2 linked regions of the Arthrobacter globiformis genome follow. The protein of the gene in region 2 binds, or shares a complex with, the protein of the main gene of each other region. Links are inferred from orthologs where the notes say so. Each region holds a gene or a part of one and is shown on either strand. Other genes may lie near its edges. The genes, in order: QFZ33_RS16935 and QFZ33_RS17805.

Region 1 (7,228 bases), 190 kb from region 2 along the record:
TTCCCTGACGGACACCCATGTAGGTAGCAGCTCAGGGCGTTCCCAGCGCTGGGAACGCCCTGAACTGCGACCTAGTTGGGTGGGGAGGAGAAGTGGTGACGCGGCGGGGTCATTCGGGGGAGTCGGGGGCGGCACGTCGTCCGCTGAGCTTGGGCACCATGCCGGTGGTCCAGTCCGCGAACTCGGCATCGACGTCGTCATCGGCGGAGGAGAAGCCGGGACGCTGCTTGAGCTGGCGCTTGAGCTCCTTTTTCTCCCTCCGCCCCTCCACCAGCCGGTACAGCACAGGGACGAGCACCAGCGTCAGCGCGGTGGAGGACACCAGGCCGCCGATCACCACGATGGCCAGCGGCTGCGAAATGAACCCGCCGCCGCCCGTCATGCCCAGGGCCATGGGGGTCAGCGCGAAGACTGTGGCCAGCGCGGTCATCAGGATGGGCCGGAGCCGCTGCCGGGCGCCGTGGGTGATGGCGTCGGCAACACTCATCCCCGGATTGCCGCCACGCGGGTTCCGGTACTGGTTGATCAGGTCGATCAACACAATCGCGTTCGTCACCACGATGCCCACGAGCATCAGCATGCCGATCAACGACGGCAGCCCCAGCGGCACCCGCGTGACGAGGAGCAGGGCAACCGCTCCGGTGGCGGCGAAAGGCACCGAAACGAGGAGGATCAGCGGCTGCACCAGCGACTTGAACGTTGCCACCATGATCACGTAGACGATGGCGATGGCGGCCAGCAGCGCGAGGCCGAGCTGCCGGAAGGATTCTGCCTGCTGGGTGGTGGCGCCGCCGATCTCCGCGGTCACACCGGCGGGAAGGTCCACGGCCTTGAGGCGCTGCTGCACCTCCGCGCTAACGGCGCCCAGGTTGGATCCCGACGGCGTGACGGACACCCGCGCTGTCCGCTGGCCGTTGCTGGAGGTGATGGAGACGGGGACCTCCACCTGTTCGACGGCGGCAATCCGGCTGAGCGGGATGGCGCCGGACGCTGTCGGGAGCGGGATGCTGCGGACGGCGCCGATGCTGGTGAAGCGTTTTCCTTCGCCGATCTGGACGGGGAAGTCGTCCGTGTCGATGCGCACGGTGCCTGCTGGGACGGGGCTGATGGTGGAGGCGAGGACGCCCGCAACCTGCTCTTCGGTCAGGCCGGCGGCAACGGCCTTGGCCCGGTCTACCTTCACCTGCACCACGGGCTGGCTGGCAGCCAGGTTGGTGGTCACCTCACTGCTTCCGGGAACTCCGGTCATCGCCTTGACCATCGCGTCGCTGGCCTTCCCCAGGTCTTCGGAGGTGGCCGCCTTCAGGGTGATGTCCACGGTGGAGGACGTTCCGAAGCCTCCCTGCTGGGAACCGACGGAGATCTTGCCGGCAGCACCGGCAGCCGCAAGCTGGCTGCGGACTGCGTCCTGCAGCCTGCCCTGGTTCGCTTTTTCGTCGGTGACAACGGTGAATGAGGAGTTGGAGGCGCCCGAGGACGTCAGCGCGGTGAAGCCCGCCTGCGAATTGCCGGAGGTCACCTGGACGTCCTTGACGCCGTCGATGGCCAGGATCACGTCCTCGATCTTCCGGGCCGCGGCGCTGGTGTCTTCGAGGCTCGTGCCGGCGGGCAGTTCCTGCTTGACCGTCATGCTGTTCTCCCCTGAGCGTCCCAGCAGGTCGGTGGCGAGCAGCGGCGTCATGGCAGCGGTCCCGCCGAGGACCAGGACCGCGGCGATCAGGGTGAGCACGGGGTGCTTCTGGGTCTTGTTCAGGACGGGAAGGTATCCGCGCTGCAGGAGGCTGCGCTGCTCGGCCTCGTTTGCCTGCGCCTGGACTTCCCGGGCGGAGCGGGGGGCGTAGCCGGCGTCTCCGTTGGCGGGACTCTTCAGGAACCAGTACGCGAGCACGGGAACGATGGTCAGGGACACCAGGAGCGAGGAGAGCAGCGCAATGGTGACCGTCAGGGCGAACGGACGGAACAGTTCGCCCGTGAGTTCGCCGACAAAGGCGATCGGGAGGAAGACGGCCACTGTCGTCAACGTGGAGGCGGTGATGGCGCCGGCCACCTCACGGATGGAGGTGAGGATCGCGGTGAGCTTGGCTTCGCCGTAGCTCAGGTGCCGCTTGATGTTCTCGATCACCACGATCGAGTCATCCACGACCCGGCCGATGGCGATGGTCAGCGCGCCGAGCGTGAGGATGTTCAGCGAATACCCCGTGCCGGACAGGCCGATGAAGGTGATCAGCAGGGACAGCGGAATGGAGACGGCGGTGACCAGGGTGGAGCGGACGGACATGAGGAAGACGAGGATGACGGCCACCGCGAAACCGAGGCCCAGGAGGCCCTCCGTGGTGAGGTCCTTGATGGACTTCTCGATAAAAGGTGCCTGGTCGAAGACGGGGGTGAACTTGGCGTTCGAGCCAAGCTCCGCCTCGAGCTGTGGCAGCAAATCCTTCACCGCGTGCGAGAGCGCCACGGTGTCGCCCTCGGGTTTCTTCGTCACGGAAATGGCCAGCGTCTCGAGGCCATTCGTCCGGGTGATGGATGTGCGCGGGTCATCCTTGATGCTGACGTCGGCCACAGAACCGATGGTGGTGCCGGCTTTGGCCCCGCTGAGCGGCAGGGACTTCACCGCGGCCACCGAGTCGACCGGGCTGCCGATCTGCAGGGAGAGGCTTTGGCCCTTCTCCTCAATCGTGCCTGCCGGAACAAGATCGCCGTTGTTGGTCAGGGCATTCCGGACCGACTGGATGCTGGCACCGCCGGCGGCCATGCTGGCCGCGTTCGGCTGGATCAGGATGTGCCGGTTGGCGCCGCCCGTCACGTCGGCGCCTCGGACGCCGTCGAGCTTCTGCAGCCTCGGTACCGACAGCCGCTGAAGGTCCGTATTCAGCTCGCTCAGCGGCTTGTCGGAGGAGACGGCGAGGAAGACGATGGGGAAGTCGCTGATGCTGCCGGCGATGGCCTGGGGCTGGACGTCGTCCGGCAGCGTGCGCTTCGCGTTGGAAATTGCCCGGTCGATCTGGTTCCGGGCCCGGTCCAGGTTGGAACCGTAGGTGAACACCAGGCTGATCTGCGAGACGCCTTTGCGGGAGGTGGACGACGTCGACTCCAGGCCTTCGACGCCGTTCAGCGCCGTCTCCAGCGGCCGGCTGATCTGCTTGTCCACCACCTCAGGCGACGCCCCGGGCATCGACGTGATCACCGTGATCCGCGGGAACTCCACCGAGGGAATGAGTTCCTGCTTCAGCGAGGACATGGTGATCACGCCGAACACCGAGGCGAAGATGGTGATCAGCGCGATGAGTGCGCGGTTCCCGAGGGATAGTTGGGCCAGCCGGAACATCGCATGATCTCCTGAGTCGACGGACTGTTTGCCTTCGGTGGTGCCTGCCGCAACCCGCGCCGGTCAGCGCTGGACGGTCACCGCTGGACTGCGGGCGATGCTTCCAGCTGGAGGCTCTTGGCGGTGGCCTTCTCGAGCTCCGCCGCCAGCTCCGGGTTTTCGTCGAGCTTGACGCCGTAGCCCGGCATCATTTCCTTGAGCTTGGACTGCCAGCCCTTGAAGTTCTTGGGGAAGGACTTCTGCAGGAGCTCGATCATGATGGGCACGGCCGTGGAGGCTCCAGGTGAAGCGCCGAGGAGGGCGCCGACGGAACCGTCGCGGGCGGCAATCACCTCGGTGCCGAACTGCAGCACACCGCCCTTCTTCGGATCCTTCTTGATGATCTGCACGCGCTGGCCGGCGGTGATGAGTTCCCAGTCGCCGTCCTGGGCCTCCGGGTAGTACTCGCGCAGCGCCTCCACTTTGTCACCGTGGCGCTTGGCCACCTCTTTGACCAGGTAGGCGGTCAGGTCCATGTTGTCCTTGGCCACGGCGAGCATCGGGATGATGTTGCTCGGCCGGATGGACAGCGGGAGATCGAGGTAGCTGCCGTTCTTCAGGAAGTTCGTAGAGAAGCCGGCGTACGGGCCGAACAGGAGGGAGCGCTTGCCGTTGACGTAGCGCGTATCCAGGTGCGGCACGGACATGGGCGGCGCGCCGACGGAAGCCTGGCCGTAGACCTTGGCGTTGTGCTGGGACGCGAGGGACGGGTCCGTGCAGCGGAAGAACTGGCCGGAGACCGGGAACCCGCCAAAGCCCTTGCTTTCCGGGATGCCGGAAGCCTGCAGCAGGTGCAGCGCTCCGCCGCCCGCGCCGACGAAGACGAACTTGGCCCGGATGCTTCCGCGCTCACCGGAAGCGGGGTGCTTGAGCGAAAGGTCCCAGCCGCCGTCGGACGCCCTGCGGAGATCGGTGACGTTGTGGCCGTAGTTGATTTCGACGCCGTTGTTGGCAAGGTAGCCGGTCAACTCCCGGGTGAGGGCACCGAAGTCGACGTCGGTGCCTTCGGCAGCGCGGGTGGCGGCGACGCGCTGCTTCGTGTCGCGGCCCTTGACGATCAGCGGCGCCCATTTGGCGATCTGCGCGAAGTCCTCGGAGTACTCCATGCTCCGGAACAGGGTGTGCTCCTTGAGCGCGTTGTAGCGGGTCTTGAGGAAGCTGGAGTTGTCCTCGCCAATGACGAAACTCATGTGCGGAACGGTGTTGATGAAACCCTTGGGCGAGCCGATCAGGGAGTTGTCCACCAGGTGGGACCAGAACTGGCGGGACAGCTGGTACTGCTCGTTGATGTGCAGTGCCTTGGCAGGATTGACCGAGCCGTCCTTGGCGGCGGGGGAGTAATTAAGCTCACACAGCGCGGCGTGTCCGGTGCCGGCGTTGTTCCACGGTCCTGAGCTCTCCAGGCCGGCCTCGTCGAGCCGCTCGAACAGGGAGACGGTCCAGTTGGGTTCGAGCTGCTTGATGAACGCACCCAGCGTGGCGCTCATGATGCCGCCACCAATAAGGACGACGTCGGCATGTTGGGTCTTGGAAATGAAGGTCACAATCAGTCTCCCGTAGGCGGCTCTGGCTGTCACAGAATATCCCTGTACCGCCCTCTAACTGAAATTGCGCCCCTACGTCAAGGCCTCAGCTGGACCTTGGTGAAAACTTCATTTAATACCGGCGAGGCGGGATAGCTGATCACCCGGTCGGACAGGGCCAGGGCGGAGATCGGGAAAGCGATGGGGACGGCGGGCAAGGACTCCGCGATTTGGGCGTTGATGGTCTGGTACTGCTGGGTGCGTTCCTGGCCGTCCGGGAGTCCGCGGGCGCGGTCGATCTTGGAGAACACCTGCGGGTCCTGGTAGCCGAACTCGCCGTTCTTCTCGCCGAAGAGCGGGGCGAGGAAGTTGTCCGCGTCGGAATAGGAACCGTTCCAGCCGAGCAGGTGCAGGGCATGGTCGCCCGGGTTCTGCACCTTCTGCAGGTAGCCGTCCGTCCAGTCCACGGGGACGGGCTGGATGTTCAGGCCCACCGCCGTGAGTTGGCGGCTGATTTCCGCATAAATCTTTTCCGGCGTGGGCAGGTACGGCCGTGTGACGTTCATGGGGTAGTAGAACTTCAGGGCCTGGCCCTTGTAGCCGGCCTCTGCCAGGAGTTCCTTCGCCTTGCGGGGATCATAGCCCAGTGCGGGTGCGTTGTTGTTGAACCCGCTCAGCTTGGGCGGAACGAACTGCGAAGCCTGGGCGGTGTTGTCGATGAAGAAGCGCCTGATCAGCGTGTCCTTGTCGATGGCCAGCTCGATGGCCTGGCGGACCTTGAGGTTCTTCAGTACCGGAATTTCCTGGTTCATGCCGAGATACATCACCGAGAACGGGTCCCGCTGGATGATCTGCTTGCCGCGCTTGACCAGCTGGTCGAAGTTTCCCACCGTCACGGCGTCATAGCCGTCGATCCTGCCGTCCAGCAGGGCCTGCAGCCGCGTCTGCGGGTGGTCGTAGGTGACGAATTTGAGGGTGGCGATCTGTCCCCGGGTGCCCCAGTACTCCTTGTTGTCCGCGAGCGTCACTCCCGCGCTGTCCCAGGCGGAGAAACGGAAGGGGCCGGTACCCACGGGATGGGTGGCGTAAGCGGAAAGTGCCTGGCTGCCGCGCCGCAGGCTGGGCTGATCGGCCTTCCCGGCGGCGAGAGCCTTGGGGGAGGAGATGGCAAACGCGGGAAGCGTTAGGGCCTGCAGGAAGCCGGTGAAGCGTTCCGTGAGTCTGATCCGCACCCGCAGCGCCGACAGGGCGGTGCAGGATTTGAAGACGGACAGCTCCCGGTGGTCGGCATGCTCCTTGAAGACCCCTTTGAAGGTGGTTCCCGGAGCCTGCTTCCGAAGGGCCTCCGAAAAGTTGAACCAGCGGTCGAAGTTGGTGCAGACGGCGTCGGCATTGAAAGGGGAACCGTCGTGAAACTTGATGCCCGGGCGAAGGGTGAAGGTGTAGGCCAGGCCGTCCGACGATTCCGTCCACTGCGTTGCCAGCAGCGGCGTGGGCTCGCCCGTTGTCTGGTCGACGCCCACCAGCCCTTCCAGGATCTGCCGGGTGACCCGCTGCGATTCGACGTCGTTGGCCAGGGCGGGGTCCAGGCCCAGAGGCTGCGATGCCGTGCCGAACGTGAAGGTCGCCGACGGGGCAGCGGCAGGTGTTCTGGTGCTTGCCGCAACGGACGACGGCGTGGGCTGGGCTTCGCTCGTGCAGGAAGTGAGCGACAGGCCCAGAAGGACGGCACCGGTCTTGAGGGCCGTACGGCGCGGGATACTGCTGGGCACTCGATTACCACCTCTGGACTGCTGGGGTGCGCGTGGGCGGCGTTTGCCCGCCACCCAGTCTAATTGACGGAACAACAAAAGGCCGCGGTCCGCACTGTCGGGTGCGAACCGCGGCCTCTGCCCAGAAGAACTCCCGGAACAGGCCCAGCGACTATTTGGGCATCAGCACCGAGTCCACGAGGTAAACGGTGGCGTTCGCCGTCTGTACGCCGCCGCAGATCACGTTGCCGCCGTCCACCTTAAGGGCATCCTTGGTCCCGGTCACGGTTACCGATCCGCCCTGCACAGTCTTGTGCGTGCCCACAATCTTGTCCGGGGTGATCTGGCCGGGGACCACGTGGTACGTGAGGATCTTGCTCAGGAGGGCGTCGTCCTTCTTGAGCGTCTCGATCGTTGCGGCGTCGACCTTTGCGAAGGCGTCGTCCACCGGTGCGAATACGGTGAACTCGCTGCCGTTGAGGGTGTCCACGAGGTCAACCTTGGGGTTGAGCTTGCCGGAGACGGCGGCGGTGAGCGTCTTCAGCAACGGGTTGTTCGAGGCGGCGACGGCCACGGGGTCCAGGGCC
Region 2 (16,243 bases):
TACACCGGCGGCACCGTCTGCTACGGCGCCGGCGGGAGCGGGCGGGGCCTTTACGCCTCGGCAGAGAACGGAAAGCTCGTGGTCATCGGCAGCACGGCCGTGATCAGCAACCAGTTCCTGTCCGCCAACGGCAACGCCGCCCTCACGCTGCGGACCCTGGGCAGCCAGGGAGACCTCGTCTGGTACCTGCCGGGTCCCGGGGACCTCGGGGGCAGCACCGCACCGAAGACGCTCGCCGAACTTGCACCGGCGTGGTCGGCGTTTGTGGCCCCGTGGCTCATTGTGGTGGCCCTGTTTGCCGTGCTGTGGCGCGGACGTCGCCTGGGCCCGCTGGTCTTCGAACCCCTGCCGGTGGTGGTGAAATCCGCGGAAACCGCCGAGGGCAGGGCCCGCCTGTACCACGAGGCCCACGACGTTGCCCGGGCGGCGGACACACTCCGTGCCGGCACCATCGTCCGGCTTGCCTCGGCACTCCGGGTGGGTACCGCAGCCGGGTTTTCTGACGTGACCGGCTCTGAAGTGGCGGCCGCCGCAGGCCGGCATTTGGACCGGAACGCCGCCGAAATACAGCAGCTCCTGCAACAGCGTCCCGCGACCGAGGCCCAGCTTGTGCGCTGGGCCCAGGACCTTGTCCGACTAGAGAAAGAGGTACAGGCCAGATGAGCCAGCAGCCAAACGGCCACCCGCACGGGACCTACGGCGACGGGACCTACGGCGTAGCGCCGGTGGGCACCATGGCCGCTCCGCACGCCCCGGATCATGCCCCGGATCCTGTCCGGCAGGCGCTGCTTGACGTCCGGCATGAGGTGGCCAAGGCAGTGGTGGGCCAGGATTCCACGGTCACCGGCATGCTGATCGCCCTGCTGTCGCACGGACATGTGCTGCTCGAGGGCGTGCCGGGCGTGGCAAAGACACTCCTGGTCCGGGCCCTGTCCGCTGCCCTGAGTCTGGACACCAAACGCGTGCAGTTCACACCGGACCTCATGCCCGGCGACGTCACGGGGTCCTTGGTGTACGACGCCGCCAATTCGGACTTCAGTTTCCGCGAAGGCCCGGTTTTCACCAACATGCTCCTGGCCGACGAAATCAACAGGACGCCGCCCAAGACCCAGGCCTCACTGCTGGAAGCCATGGAGGAACGCCAGGTGTCCGTGGACGGCGTATCGCGCCGGCTGCCGGTGCCCTTCATCGTGGCGGCCACGCAAAACCCCGTCGAATACGAGGGCACCTACCCCCTGCCCGAGGCTCAACTGGACCGCTTCCTCCTCAAGCTGACCATGCCCCTGCCTGACCGTGCCGCCGAGATCGAAGTCGTCCGCAGGCACGCCGCCGGCTTCGATCCCCGTGACCTCGCCGCGGCCGGCATCCGCCCGGTGGCGGGGGCCGACGAACTGGAACGGGCACGGCGGGCAGTAGCCGCCGTCGAAGTGGCGCCGGAGGTGCTGGGCTACATCGTTGACGTGGTCCGGGCCACCCGTGCGGCCCCGTCCTTCCAGCTTGGCGTCTCGCCGCGCGGCGCCACAGCACTGCTGAACACGTCGCGGGCCTGGGCCTGGCTTTCAGGCCGGAACTTTGTCACTCCGGATGACGTCAAGGCGCTGGCACAGCCGTGCCTGCGGCACCGTGTGGCGCTCCGGCCCGAAGCCCTGATGGACGGTGTCCAGGTGGACGACGTGCTGGGCAGCATCCTGGCCTCCGTGCCGGTCCCCCGCTGATCCCGTGGCCATTTCCGGGCGGTTCGTACTCCTGGCGGCGGCCGGGCTGGCACCGGTCCTCCTCTTTCCCGGCTGGCTGACCGTGCTTGCCGTGCTCCTGGTCCTCGGTGCCCTGATCCTGCTGGACGTGTTGCTGGCTGCGGCACTGCAGCAGGTATCGGTGGAAAGGTCAGCGCCCGCCAACGTCACGCTTGGGGGCGCGGCGGACTCTGTGCTGACGGTGCATAACCGTGGCACGCGAAGGCTCAGGGCCTTGGTGCGTGACGCCTGGCAGCCTTCCGCCGGGGCGGAAAACCCGGTCCAGGCGGCAGAAGTTCCGGCCGGTGAAAGACGCCGCCTAAGCGTCAGGCTCAGGCCCGTACGGCGGGGCGACCTCAAGGCGCGCCACATCACAGTCCGCTCCTTCGGGCCGCTCCGGCTGGCCGCCCGCCAAAAAACCGTGCACGCTCCCGGATCACTTCGGGTGCTGCCGCCTTTCAATTCCCGGCGGCACCTGCCGTCCAAACTGCGCCGGCTGCGGGAACTCGATGGCAAGGCGGCAGTGCAGATCCGCGGCGCCGGAACCGAATTCGACTCCCTGCGCGACTATGTCCGGGGCGATGACGTCCGCTCCATCGACTGGCGCGCGACCGCGAGACGCTCCGCCGTCGTCGTCCGCACCTGGCGGCCGGAGCGCGACCGCCGCGTGGTGATCATGCTGGACACATCGAGGACCGCCGCTGCGCGCGTGAACGACGAGCCCCGGCTGGATACCGGCATCGAGGCCGCACTGCTGCTGGGTGTCCTTGCCGAACGCGGCGGTGACCGCGTCGATTTCTTCGCCTTCGACCGGAGGATGCGCGCCCGGGCCGGCACGGCGGCGGGCGGCAACCTGCTGGGGCAGCTGGTCCAGGCGGCGGCGCCGCTGCAGGCAGAACTCATCGAGCTGGACTGGGCACAGGTGCCTGCCCAGGTCCGGGCAGTTTCGGCGCACCGTTCGCTCGTGGTCCTGCTCACCTCACTGGATGGCGGCGCGCCGGAGGAAGGCCTCATTCCGATGGCGGCGCGCCTCGCCCAGCAGCACGTAGTGGTGGTGGCGTCGGTCCGGGACCCCCTGCTTGGCGAGATGCTCCAGGACAGGACGACGGCGGCCCAGGTGTTCCGCGCGGCGGCCGCGGAACGAGCCCTGCTCGAGCGGGAAGCCGTGAGTGCCCAGCTCCGCCAACTCGGCGTCGAAGTGGTGGACGCCGAACCTCACCAGCTGCCGCCGGCGCTGGCCGATGCCTATATCCGGCTCAAGGCGGCAGGGCGGCTGTGAGTGTCAGCCGGAATGCAGAATCATCAGACCAGATGTCAGGAGCCGCCGTGAACGCCCCGATCTACCGCCAGGCGCTGGGCGCCGCTTTCTTCCGGCTGCAGCCGGAACTGCAGGAGTACTTTTCGCTTGCCCCGGGTTCCGGCAGCTTTGGCGTCGGCGAGGGCGTTTTCGACGTGGCGGGCTGCAGGCAGCAGTGGTTGCGGCCGATGCTTCGGCTGACCGCCGGTGAGCAGGCATTCTTTCCGGAGTACGGCGAGGGCGTGCCGTTCCGGATCGAGAACCATGCGCATCTCGATCCTTTCGGCCGCTCCAGCCTGACCGCCCGGCGCGAGATATTCTTCCCCGGCAGGAGAAGGATCTTCCAAGACACCACGAGTGTGGAAGCGGGCGGCGCCGATGGCCAGGCACGCCTCGTTGACTATGTGGGCCGGTACCACCGGCTGGTCACGGACCTCAACCTCGGCGTGACGGCCGAGGGCCGGTTGCGGGGAGTCTCCGAAGTATCGCGGGTGTTCCTCGGCCCGCTCCGGTTGCCGCTGCCAGCCGCCCTTGACGCGAAAGCGTACGCGGAGCAGTGGTGGGATCCGGCCGCGGGGGAAACCGGGCGGCACAGGATCCAGGTCAAGGTGATCCAGCCGCAGCTCGGCCTCGTCCTGGTTTATGCGGGGCACTTCGACTACCGGCTGGAACCGTATCCGCCCGGATGTTCTTCGGCTGGCTTCATTCCGGCGCATGCCAGGCCGGACCGCTGGGAGAGACGAAGCTAAGGCAGCTCCAGCATGCTCGGCCGGGCGCTGATCAACCGAGCGCCAGCTGGTTCAGGCCGTCGGCAACCTGGGTCAGGCGGGTGATGACTTCCGTCGCGGCGGCGGGTGACTGCCTTTCAAGGCCGCCCGACGGCGTGACCCGCACCGTGCCGAGCGCCGCGATCGGCAGTCCCAGCTGCTGCCACGGACGCCGGACAGATTCAACAACGTCGGATGCCTTCGGCACGCCGCCCGGCCCGTCAACCTGCAGGGCCCCTGCCCAGAGCCGCTTGCCGGCTTCGACTGCCTCCGCGAGCTGCTCCCACTGCCGGGTGGTCAGGGCCCGCAGCGGAACCGCGATGGCGTCCGCGCCGGCAGACAGGATCCTTTCGAACGGGGCCTCGATCTCCGGCACCGCAATGGCGATCTCGGCGGCGCCGGCCCCGCGAAGGGCGTCAACCACCACGCGCCAGAGCTCCGTGACCTCGTGTCCGGGGACGGAGCGCAGGGTCCGGTAGCCGCTGGAGGTGGGAATGGTGCCGGCGAGGACGGAGGCTATGTCCGGTTCGTCCAGCTGCACCACGAGCCTGGCCCCTGGAACGGCGGCGGACACTTTGGCCAAGTGCGCACCAACCCCGGCGGCGAGGGAAGCAGCGATATCGCGGCGGGCGCCATAGTCGATCAGGGCACGCTCGCCGTTGTGCAGGTGCAGGCCGGCGGCCAGGCTCAGGGGGCCCCGCAGCTGGACCTTGAATTCATCGGCGGCGCTGTCCTCTTCGCCGGCGATATCGGCCAGCACGTTGATGTCCGTGGACAGGGCAGACCTTGCCCGGACCAGGTCACGCCCGGGCCGGTCAACGATCCGCCAGCCGTGCGGCTGGACGTCCACTGCCAGGTCCACCAGGAGTGAGGCGGTGCGGCCTATGGCGTCGGCACCGACGCCGCGGTCGGGAAGTTCAGCCAGAAAAGGAAGGTGCGGGCTGCCGAGCTCACCGCGGATGATGCGGGTGGCCTCCACCGGGTCCTGGCCCGGCCATGGTCCAAGGGCGGTGGCAGTTACCTGGGCCGGCAGCTGAAGGTCTAGGTCCGGCACGGCTTAGGCAGTAATCGGCGCGGAGGGGCTGGCCGACCCGTTGGCCGTTCCGCCGCCGGCGTTGTGGTCCTCTGCGATCGCCTCGTGGTGCCGGATCACCTCGCCGATGATGAAGTTCAGGAACTTTTCCGCAAACGCCGGGTCCAGCTGCGCGTCCTCGGCGAGGCGGCGGAGCCGAGCGATCTGGGCAGTTTCACGGCTGGGGTCCCCCGCAGGGAGGCGGTGGGCAGCCTTGAGGAATCCCACCTTCTGCGTAGCCTTGAACCGCTCCGCTAGAAGGTAGACGAGGGTTGCATCGATGTTGTCGATACTTGACCGGATTGATAGCAGCTCCGCCATCACCGCAGGATCCACATGCCCGGCCAGAGAGCTGGCGGCAGGATTGTATGAGTCGGTGTCAGGCAGATCATGGTTCAGCTCGGTCATGGTTCCAGTCTATGGGCACCGCAGGACTCTCTGCCCGTGTTAAGGATGCTGGCAGAGAATGAAGTGTTCGCGCATATTGATGAGGGAGGATGCACATGAGGATCGCAGTTCTTGGTACCGGTGTGGCGGGCAGAACCCTGGCGGGAAAACTCGTGGAGTCGGGGCACGACGTCGTTCTCGGGTCTCGGACCGCCACCAACGAGGCCGCCGTGGGGTGGGCAGCGGCGGCGGGGCCGCGAGCCAAAGCCGCGACGTTCTTCGACGCCGCGGCGGAGGCCGAGGTGGTCATCAACGCGACTCCCGGCGCGGTTTCGCTGGACGTGCTGGCTGCGGCCAGCACGAAGAACCTCGCCGGCAAGGTGCTGATCGATGTGGCCAACCCGCTGGACCATTCGGCTGGCTTCCCGCCGTCGCTCTCCATCTCGAACACCGACAGCCTCGCGGAAACCATCCAAAGGGCGTTTCCCACGGCCCGCGTGGTGAAGGCCCTGAACACCATGCGCGCCGACGTCATGGTGGCGCCGGACCGGCTGGCAGGTGGGGATCACGACGTGTTCATGGCCGGGGACGACGCAGAGGCCAAGGAAGTGGTGGCCGGACTCCTGCTGGACTTTGGGTGGCGGACCGAACACATCAGGGACCTGGGCCCGCTCGAGGCGGCACGGGGCATGGAGATGTGGCTGCCGCTGTGGCTGCGGATTTTCCTCAAGCAGGGGGACAGCGTATTCAACATCAAGGTGGTTTCTGACTAGAACAGCGAAAACTGGCGTCCCCGCCCTCTGCGGAGGGCGGGGACGCCAGTTTGCCGTGCCATTTGTGCTCAGATGCCCAACAGGGCGCGGTGGTCCTCCCGGCGCCTCGCCTGCTCGGCCGGATCCGGGACAGGCAGCGACGCGATCAGGCGCTTCGTGTAGTCATGCTGCGGAGAGCTCATGACGTGATGACCGATTCCCTGCTCAACGAGTTTGCCCTTGTACAGCACCCCGACCCAGTGCGACAGCATATCCACCACCGCAAGGTCGTGGCTGATGAACAGCGCCGCGAACCCGAACTCCCGCTGGATCTCACGGAAGAGCTCCAGGACTTTCGCCTGCACCGAAACGTCCAGCGCCGACGTCGGCTCATCGGCGATGAGCAGTTTCGGGTTCAGGATTAGCGCCCGCGCCAGGGAGGCGCGCTGGCGCTGCCCGCCGGACAGCTCATGCGGAAAACGGTCAGCGTACGACGCCGGCAACTGGACTGACTCCAGCAGCTCACCCACGCGCTTGCGCGCCTGCGCCGGTGAAGGGTTTGTGTGGATGACCAGCGGTTCGGCGACGCAGTCGCCGATGGTCAGCTGCGGGTTGAAGGACGCTGCCGGGTCCTGGAAGACGAACCCGATCTCCTTGCGAAGCGGCTTGAAGGTCCGTTCCTTGAAGTTCAGCATCTCGTAGCCCAGGACGTTCAGGCTTCCGCCGGTGGTCCGGTTGAGGCCGGCGATGGCCCGGCCGATGGTGGTCTTCCCGGAGCCGGACTCGCCAACGAGTCCGAACACCTCGCCCTCGGACACCGTGAAGCTCACCCCGTCCACTGCCTTGAAGGCGGGGCTGCCAAGCCGTCCGGGATATTCGATGGTGAGGCCCTTGGCCTCCACCAGCACCTGCCCGCCCTGGTGCGCCCGCTCCGTCATACCTTCGGAGGCCGAGTGCCGGCCAAGGTGCGGGACGGCGGCCAGCAGCTTCCGCGTGTAGTCCTGCCGCGGATCGGCGAAGAGGGATCTCGCGCTGGCTTCCTCGACGACGTCGCCCTGGTACATCACCACGACGCGGTCGGCGAGGTCGGCCACGACGCCCATGTTGTGCGTGATCAGCACAATGGACGTCCCGTACTTGTCCCTTAGGTCCCGCAGGAGCTCCAGGATCTCCGCCTGCACAGTGACGTCCAGGGCGGTGGTGGGTTCGTCGGCCACGATCAGCCCCGGGTTCAGGGCGAGCGCTGCGGCGATGACCACGCGCTGCTTCTGGCCGCCGGAGAACTGGTGCGGGTAGTAGTTGACGCGGGTTTCCGGGTCCGGGATCCCCACCTTGCGCAGGGCTTCGACGGCCTTGGCCTTCGCCTCTTTCGCCGTAACCCGCTTGCCGCTGTCCCGGCTTGCGTGGGCAAGGATCCCTTCGGCGATCTGCCAGCCGACCGTAAACACGGGGTTCAGTGCCGTGGACGGCTCCTGGAAGACCATGGCCACGTCACGTCCCCGGATCTGGCGCAGCTTCCCCGGGCTGACACTGATGACGTTGCTGCCGTTGATCAGCACCGCCCCGGAGCTGATGGCAGTTTCCGGCAGCAGGCCCAGGATGGTCTTGGCCGTCACGGTCTTGCCAGAACCGGATTCACCGACGATGGCGAGCACTTCCCCCGCCTTCACCTCAAGGCTCACGTCCTTGACGGCGTAGACGTCCCCGGCGTCGGTGGCGAACGTGACCTTGAGATGGTCAATATCCAGCACCGGTCCGGTGCCGGCGGCGTGCCGGTCAGAAACAGATCCGATATTGATGGTCATGAGCTTCTCACATCTGCTGAAATGGCTGCCCGGGCCGCCGCGGTCGGGTCGGGTCCGCCCTTGTTCCCGGCGCGCTTGCGCCCGCGGAGGCGGGGATCGTTGAGGTCGTTGATGCTCTCCCCCACCAGCGTGAGGCCAAGCACCGTCCAGACGATGGCGAGACCCGGGAACACGCCGGTCCACCAGATGCCTGACGTGGTGTCCGCCAGCGCCTTGTTGAGGTCGAAGCCCCATTCGGCGGCGGACGAGGGCTCGATGCCAAATCCCAGAAAGCCCAGGCCCGCGAGGGTCAGGATCGCCTCTGAGGCATTCAGGGTGAAAATGAGCGGAAGGGTGCGGGTGGCATTCCGGTAGATGTGCCTGCCCATGATGCGGATGCTGGAGGCACCCACCACCTTCGCTGATTCGACAAAGGGTTCGGCCTTGAGCCTGATGGTCTCCGCCCTGATGACCCGGAAGTACTGCGGAATGAACACCACGGTGATGGAGATCGCCGCGGCGAGCACGCCGCCAAAGAGGCTGGACTCGCCGCCGCTGATGACGATGGCCATGACGATGGCCACCAGTAGTGACGGGAACGCGTAGATGGCGTCTGCCACCACCACGAGGATGCGGTCGAGCCAGCCGCCGAGATACCCGCTCACCAGGCCGAGGATGACGCCGGCGAAGATGGACAGCACCACGGCCACAAGGATCACGAGGATGGCGGTTTGGGAGCCCCAGATGACCCGGGACAGGACATCGTAGCCGCCCACGGTGGTGCCCAGCAGATGCTTTCCGCCGGGAGCCTGCTGCGTGGGAAAGCTGCCGTCGGCGTCGGAAAGTTGCGCAAATCCATAGGGGGCGAGGAGCGGCGCGAAAATGGCGGTCAGGAGGAACGTGCCCGTCAGGACGAGGCCGACGACGAGCATGCCCCGCTGGAGTCCGACGCTTTTGTTGAAATGGGAAATGACGGGCAGCCGTTTGAGCAGCGGTGCTTTGCGGTGCACGCTGGCTTCCACTGGAGGGTTGGTGCTCATTGTCAGTACCTCACACGGGGATCGATCAGCGCGGCCACGATGTCCACGATGAAGTTGGTGATGGCGACGATGACGGCCAGGAGGACTACGATGCCCTGGACGGCCACAAAGTCGCGGGCCGTCAGGTAGTTGGCCAGCTGGAAGCCCAGCCCTTTCCACTCAAAGGTTTTTTCCGTAAGCACTGCGCCGCCGAGCATCACCGCGATCTGGAGGCCCATGACGGTGATGATGGGGATTAGGGCAGGCTTGTAGGCGTGCTTGGTGACCAGCCGAAATTCACTGACGCCCCGGGAGCGGCCCGCTTCGATGTAGTCGCGGCCCAGTGTGCCGATGAGATTGGTTCGCACCAGACGGAGGAAGATGCCTGCTGTCAGCAGGCCCAGGGCAACAGCGGGCAGGACGGCATGCGCCATCACGTCGCCGAGGGCGGCCATATTGCCGCTTCTGAGCGCGTCCAGCCAATAGATTCCGGTTGGTGCCTGGAGCCCGGTGAGGGCAAGTTCGCTGGAGGTTTTCGCCCGACCTGCCACGGGCAGCCAGCCCAGCCACACGGCGAAGGTCAGCTTCAGCAGCAAACCGGCAAAAAATACGGGTGTGGCATAGCAGAGAATGGCAAAAACGCGCAGTACCGCGTCGGGAAGATGGTCACGCCGGTGCGCGGCGATCATCCCGAATGGAATGCCCACCAAAAGCGCGACGATCAGTGCATTAATGGTGAGTTCGAGCGTGGCCGAACCATAGGTTGCCAGCATCTCAGTTACCTGGCGGTTGTCAGACAGGGTGGTGCCGAAATTGCCGGTCACCAGCTGGGCCAGGTATTCGAAGTACTGGACGGGGAGCGGCCGGTCGTATCCGGCATCGTGAATCCGCTGCTGCAGCTGCTCCGGAGGCAGGCGGCCGCCCATGGCAGCCGTGATGGGGTCGCCGGTGATCCTCATGAGGAAGAACACCATGGTGACCAGGATGAAGATAGTGGGAAAGATCAGGAGGAACCGGATCAGAATGTACTGGCCCAGTCCCCCGCCGGACTTCTTTTTCTTTGTCGGCAAAAGGCCGTCTGCGTCGCTTGGCGGCGCCTCAATGAGAGTTGTCATTACTGCCTGATTCTGTGTTTCCGGGCCCGTCACGGATCCGGAATCCGCTGTTCACCGGCCAGCAAGGAGACGGAACGCCCGGAAGGCGTCCCGCCTCCTTGGCTGGTCAGGACCTGATGGGGTGGAGCCCTACTTCGAGATCACTCCGAGGCGGGTTTTGAATGACGGGTCCAGCGTCTGTTCTACGCCCTTGACATCCGCGCCGGCCACCATCAGCTGGGCGCCCTGCAGCAGCGGCAACGTGGAAAGGTCCTTGGCGACGGCCGTCTGCGCGTCGCCGACAGACTTTTCGCGCTCGGTCTTGTCAGCTGTGACCAGTTGCTTCTTGATGATGTCAGTGACCGCCGGGTTCTCGTAGTGGTTCTTGAGGAAGTTGCCCGGGATAAAGAACGGCGTGAGGTAGTTGTCCGCGTCGGAGTAGTCAGGGAACCAGCCAAGCTGGTAGACCGGGTAGGCGTCCGCGGTGCGTGCCTTGGAGTAGGTCACCCACTCCGTGGACTGCAGGTCCACCTTGAACAGGCCCGACTTTTCCAGCTGTTCCTTGATCATGGCGTATTCATCGCCGGAGGACTTGCCGTAGTGGTCGGGGTTGTACTGCAGTTTGATGTTGACCGTGCCGGTGATGCCGGCGTCGGCGAACGCCTTCTTGGCCTTGTCAAGGTCGGGCTTGCCGTTGCCGTCGCCGTACATCTCCTTGAGGGGCTGCGCTGCACCCGGCAGTCCATCCGGAACGACGGAGAACGCAGGAAGGTAGGTGCCTTTGTAGACCTGGGTTGCGATGGCGTCTCGGTCGACAATGTCGGCCATGGCCTGGCGGACGGCGAGCGCCTTCTTGGCGTCGGCGTTGGCGGTCTTGGCGCCGAAGGGCATGGTGTCGAAATTGAAGACGATGTAGCGCAGTTCGCCGCCGGGTCCCTTGTGCACCTTGACCTTCGAGTCCTTTTCAAGGTCCGCGGCGTCGGTGGCTGTCAGGCTGCGGCCGGCAACGTCGATGTTGCCCTGCTGCACGTCCAGCTTCAGATTGTTGGAGTCGGCGTAGTACTTGATGTTGGCGCCGTCGTTGGCTGGTTTGCCGAGCAAGCCGTTGTAGTCCGGGTTGGCCTTGAGGCTGACAAGCTCGTTCTTCTTGTAGCTCTCGATAGTGTACTGGCCCCCAAAGGGCTTGCCCTTGACGATCTCGTCGTCGCTCATGATCTTGTTCGCCGGAAAGACTTCTTCATCGACGATGGGACCGGTGTTGGTACCGAGGACGCTAGGGAAGACCTGGTCGTTCGCCGCCTTAAGCGTAAAGACGACCGTGGAATCATCCTTGGCTGCCACCGATTTCAGATTCGCGAGCAGTGACGCCGGCCCATTGGGGTCAGCGATTTTGACGACGCGGTCGATGGAGAATTTGACGTCCGAGGACGTTAACGCGTGGCCGTTGGCGAACTTGAGGCCCGGCTTAAGCTTCACGGTGTATTCCGTGGGGCTCGTGAAGGAGGCGGATTCCGCGATGTCCGGGCTGGCCTCGGCTGATCCGGGCTTGGAGTTCATGAGGAACGGATAGATCTGGTTCATGACCATGAACGAGCCGGCGTCGTAGGATCCGGCAGGGTCAAGGGTGACAACTTTGTCCGTGGTCCCGTAGGTGATGGTCCCTCCGCCGGCGCCGCCGGTGGATGTTCCCCCGCCTCCGGACGGGCCGGTGCAGGCCGTGAGTGCGAAAGCGGAAACGCCTGCCAGCGCGATAGCGCTCCGCAAGGCCCTCTGATTCTTTGCCATCTGTGAACTTTCTGTTCGGTGAGTACGCGCGGGGTGCCCGATCTGACTCGTGTGCGGGCAGCCCGCTGATGCCTCTGATTCAACCAGAAGGTTGCCCGGTGAAACATTGCATCGTGTGAGTTGAGACACAAAATTTATCAGATGGGGTTGCGCCCGGTTGACCAGACCGGCCAGAAACGGGAAACGCCGAACAAAAAACGGCCGGCGGATCATCCGCCGGCCGTTCCTACTCCGAGAACCGGAGCACGGTTAGAGCTGCGCCCGCTGCAGGGACCGCGCAGCGTCGATGGTCGCCTGGCCGAGGACCCTGCTGCCCTGGTAGAGCACCACGGTCTGGCCCGGCGAAACACCGCGCAGCGGATCGGTTAGGGTCACCACAAGGCTGTCCCGCTCGATCCCGGCGTCGTCGGCAATACGCTCCATCCGCGCAATGGCAGGAACGGGGTCGCCGTGTGCGCGCACCTGCGCATGGCAGTCAAAGTCGGCGCCGGAGTCAACCTCATCGATGGGCAGGCCGGCCCAGGACACCTTGATGCCGCGGATCTCGTCGATGGCCAGCAGGGCCTCGGGGCCCACCACCACCCTGTTTTCCTTCGGCCGGATCTCCAGCACGAACCGCGGCTTGCCGTCCGCCGCCGGCCGGCCAAGCTTCAGCCCCCGCCGCTGCCCGACGGTGAACGTGTTCGCTCCGCCGTGTTCGCCCACCTTGGCGCCGGTCTCATCCACGATGTCGCCCGTAGTCATGTCGATCTTTTCCGCGAGCCATCCGGCGGTGTCGCCGTCCGGGATGAAGCAGATGTCGTGGCTGTCCGGCTTGTTGGCCACTGACAGTCCGCGCCGTTCGGCCTCCGCGCGCACTTCCGCCTTCGACGGGGTGTCCGCGAGCGGGAACATGGAGTGCTTCAGCTGCTCATGGGTGAGCACGCCCAGGACGTAGCTCTGGTCCTTCGCCCAGTCGGCGGCCCGGTGCAGCTCGCGGTTTCCGTCGGTGTCCTCGATGACCTTGGCATAGTGGCCCGTGCACACGGCATCGAACCCGAGGGCGATCGCCTTTTCGAGCAGGGCGGCAAACTTAATGCGCTCGTTGCAGCGCATGCAGGGGTTGGGGGTGCGGCCGGCGGCGTACTCGTCGATGAAGTCCTGGACCACATCCTCCTTGAACCGCTCCGAGAAGTCCCACACGTAGTAGGGAATCCCCAGGACGTCGCAGGCCCGCCAGGCATCGCGCGAATCTTCAATGGTGCAGCAGCCCCTGCTGCCGGTGCGCAGGGTGCCCGGCATCCTCGATAGCGCGAGGTGAACGCCAACGACGTCGTGCCCCGCCTCGACGGCGCGGGCGGCGGCAACGGCGGAGTCAACTCCGCCGCTCATGGCTGCTAGAACTCGCATTATGGCTTTCTGTTGGATTTGGACCCAGGACGCACGGGTTGCCGAACTATTCTACTTGCTACCGGAATCAAGGCCTAAATTTCCTTGACGGTCCCGGCCGGGCCTTCTAAAGTCAAGAGTATCATTTTTAGAATGCGGGTCTTTGGCCTGCCGGCTGAATCGAGTAGGGCTATGACCCCTGAAAGCATTGTCATCGCCGGCGCAGGGCTGGCCGGAGCGACGGCGGCCCGCACCCTGCGCGCCGAAGGATACGCCGGGAACATCACCATCGTGGGGACCGAGCCGCACCCTCCCTATCTCAGGCCGCCGCTGTCCAAGGAGTACCTGCTCGGCAAAGCCGGGGAGGATGCCGTCGAGGTCGCGCCGGAGAGCTGGTACGCCGACAACAACGTCAGCCTCCGGCTGGCCACACCGGTGGCATCGGTTGATCCGGCAGCCCACGCTGTCCGCTTCGCAGACGGAACAATCCAGGGATACGGGGCGCTGCTGCTGGCGCCCGGCGCGGCGCCCCGGACACTGCCGTTGAGCGGCAAGGAACTGGACGGCGTCACCACCTTCCGCACGCTCGACGACAGCCGCCGCCTGCGGGACCAGTTGTCGCCTGGCGGACGGAACGTTGTGCTCGTCGGTTCCGGCTGGATCGGGATGGAACTGGCCGCGGCGGCACGCACCTACGGCAACCAGGTCACACTGCTCGGGCTTGAGGACATCCCGCTTGCCGCGGCGATCGGCCCAGAGGTTGGCAGCTTTTTCCGCACCCTGCACGAGGACAACGGAGTCCACTTCCGGCTCCCCGCCTCCGCCAGGGAGATCACCGGACAGAACGGAATGGTGACCGCCGTGGTGACCGACGCCGGCGAGCGCCTGCCCGCGGACATCGTGGTCATCGCAGTAGGAGTGGTTCCGGAAACGGCACTCGCCACCGCGGCCGGGCTGGAGGTCCGCAACGGTATCCTCACGGACGCTTCGCTCCGCACCAGCGCTCCGAATATTTTTGCTGCCGGCGACGCCGCCAATGCACTGCATCCATTTACCGGCGAGCACCACCGCAGCGAACACTGGTCCAACGCGCTCAACGGCGGCAAGGTGGCGGCCAGGGCCATGCTTGGTCAGGACGTTGTGCTGGACACGGTTCCCTACTTCTACACCGACCAGTTCGACGTCAGCATGGAGTACTCGGGCTTCCCGTCGCTCGCAGCAAAGGCGGCTCCGGTCATCCGCGGCTCGCTGGACAGCAAGGAGTTCGTGGCCTTCTGGCAGCAGGACGGGCGTGTTGTGGCCGGCATGAGCGTTAATTGGCCGCGGTCCGTCAAGCCAAGTGCCCAGAAGACCATCAAGGCGCTCATCACCGGCCGGACCGAGGTGCCTGCCGAGCGGCTGGCGGACGAGACGGTTCCGCTCGACCAGCTGATGCCCGGGATCAGGTGATGGCAGTGACCAGCTGATACCGGATCAGCTGATGCCGGACCCCTGCCGGGCAACGGTGGCAGCCGTCTGAATGGAGGATTCGTGCCCGGCCATTCCGGCCTGCCGCGCCCGGGCATAAGCACCTGGCAGGGCCGCGAGGAGTGCATCGACGTCCGCTTCCGTCGAAGGATGCCCCAAGGTGAAGCGCTGTGCACCGCGCGCGGTCTCCTCGTCCAGGCCCATGGCAAGGAGGACATGCGACGGACGCGGAACACCTGCCGTGCACGCGGAGCCGGTGGACGATTCGACGCCGGCGAGGTCCAGGAGGAACAGCAGGGAGTCGCCCTCGCAGCCGGGGAACGTGAAATGGGCGTTGCCGGGCAGTCGCCCCTCGCCCTCCGGGCCGCGCAGCACCGCCGCCGGAACCGCGTCACGGACCCCCGTGATGAGCCGGTCGCGCAGCCCGCAAATCCGCGCCGCCTCGGCCTCAAGGTTCCTCGCGGCCCAGTCAGCAGCGGCGGCGAAGGCCGCTATGGACGCCGTGTCGAGCGTCCCCGAGCGGACGTCACGCTCCTGGCCGCCGCCGTGCTGTACCGGCGTGAGCTTCACCGACCGGCCAAGGATGAGCGCACCGACGCCGACCGGCCCGCCGATCTTGTGTCCCGAGATGGACATGGCATCCAGCCCGGAGGCCCGGAAATCCAAGGAAACGGAGCCGAACGCCTGGACCGCGTCGGAATGCACCGGGACGCCGGCGGCGTGCGCAAGCTCTACCACCCGGTGGACGGGCTGGATACTGCCGACCTCGTTGTTGGCCCACATGATCGTCACCAGCGCAATTGACTCGGGCTCACGCACCAGTTCGGTCTGCAGCGCTTCGAGGTCCAGCACGCCGTCCTGGTTGACGGGCAGCCACGAAACTTCCGCCCCTTCGTGGCGTTCCAGCCACTCCACAGTGTCCAGCACGGCATGGTGCTCGACGGCGGAACACAGGATCCGGCGCCGGCGCGGGTCTTCCGCCAGCCGGGACCAATACAGGCCCTTGACGGCCAGGTTGTCCGCTTCGGTGCCGCCCGAGGTGAAGATGACCTCCGAGGGATGGGCCCCTGTCGCGGCGGCGAGGGTTTCCCGCGCATCCTCCACGGAGCGTCTCGCCCGGCGGCCGGAGCCGTGGAGGGACGACGGATTTCCGGTCCGGGACAGCTCGCGCGTCAGTGCAGCCAGGGCTTCGGCGGCGATGGGTGTGGTGGCGGCATGGTCCAGGTAAACAGGCACGCTTAAATTCTAGACGCCGCGGGGTTTCCGACACCGCCGGGCATCAGTCAGGGCCTGATCCTGGCGCAGCAGCGCCCGGCTGTCCTGTCCTCCACCACCTTCTCCTCCGGCACCCCGCAGGCAGCGGCGGCACCACTCAAGAACGCCCCGTTCATGGCACACACCACGTCCGCGTGCCCGTCAGCGAGCCGGTGGAAAGGACAGTTCATCAGGATGATGCCGCCCTCGGCGTCCTGTTCGGGCATGTAGCCAATGCTCCCGAGCACTTCATCCAGGGACGATCCGTTCCCACCCAGGGCACGGCCCCGGGAATAGGACGCGTCAGCCAGTGCCTCGCGTACCCCTCCCCCGCCGGCCATGGAGGATTCAATCGCGGTGGCCATCAGCTCTCCGGCTAGGTCATAGCTCCGGTCCGGTACCGACGCTCCCACTTCTTCCAGGGCCGGGCGGTACAGCTTCGCCGGACGGCCCGACCCCGGGCC

The links.
Region 1: the proteins of QFZ33_RS17805 (region 2) and QFZ33_RS16935 are in contact, whole or in part, in a cryo-EM structure (PDB 8Z1Y), measured with the Escherichia coli proteins. The link is inferred for Arthrobacter globiformis from one-to-one orthologs.

What each region holds. Positions count from the first base shown.
Region 1 is NZ_JAUSXI010000001.1:3,643,265-3,650,492, reverse strand. The notes cover bases 4,326-7,228. They hold QFZ33_RS16935 (ABC transporter substrate-binding protein), read right to left. Parts: upstream 6,663-7,228; coding sequence 4,989-6,662; downstream 4,326-4,988. Other genes in these bases: QFZ33_RS16930 (fasciclin domain-containing protein), read right to left, coding at 6,814-7,228; QFZ33_RS16940 (malate:quinone oxidoreductase), read right to left, coding at 4,326-4,911. Outside these bases: QFZ33_RS16945 (efflux RND transporter permease subunit), read right to left, coding at 110-3,328; more of QFZ33_RS16940, read right to left, coding at 3,406-4,325. UniProt on the Escherichia coli protein: Part of the ABC transporter DppABCDF involved in dipeptide transport. Binds dipeptides and accepts a wide range of side chains, including small neutral, bulky hydrophobic, and positively and negatively charged groups. Tripeptides are poor substrates.
Region 2 is NZ_JAUSXI010000001.1:3,828,854-3,845,096, forward strand. What follows is about bases 7,881-10,702. They hold QFZ33_RS17805 (ABC transporter permease), read right to left. Parts: upstream 9,927-10,702; coding sequence 8,835-9,926; downstream 7,881-8,834. Other genes in these bases: QFZ33_RS17800 (ABC transporter permease), read right to left, coding at 7,881-8,832; QFZ33_RS17810 (ABC transporter substrate-binding protein), read right to left, coding at 10,056-10,702. Outside these bases: QFZ33_RS17760 (DUF4350 domain-containing protein), read left to right, coding at 1-663; QFZ33_RS17765 (AAA family ATPase), read left to right, coding at 735-1,715; QFZ33_RS17770 (DUF58 domain-containing protein), read left to right, coding at 1,720-3,012; QFZ33_RS17775 (DUF4166 domain-containing protein), read left to right, coding at 3,060-3,779; QFZ33_RS17780 (hypothetical protein), read right to left, coding at 3,811-4,851; QFZ33_RS17785 (chorismate mutase), read right to left, coding at 4,855-5,277; QFZ33_RS17790 (NADPH-dependent F420 reductase), read left to right, coding at 5,373-6,029; QFZ33_RS17795 (ABC transporter ATP-binding protein), read right to left, coding at 6,098-7,813; more of QFZ33_RS17800, read right to left, coding at 7,810-7,880; more of QFZ33_RS17810, read right to left, coding at 10,703-11,690; tRNA 2-thiouridine(34) synthase MnmA, read right to left, coding at 11,940-13,079; QFZ33_RS17820 (NAD(P)/FAD-dependent oxidoreductase), read left to right, coding at 13,251-14,507; QFZ33_RS17825 (cysteine desulfurase family protein), read right to left, coding at 14,532-15,761; QFZ33_RS17830 (helix-turn-helix transcriptional regulator), read right to left, coding at 15,809-16,243. UniProt on the Escherichia coli protein: Part of the ABC transporter DppABCDF involved in dipeptide transport. Responsible for the translocation of the substrate across the membrane.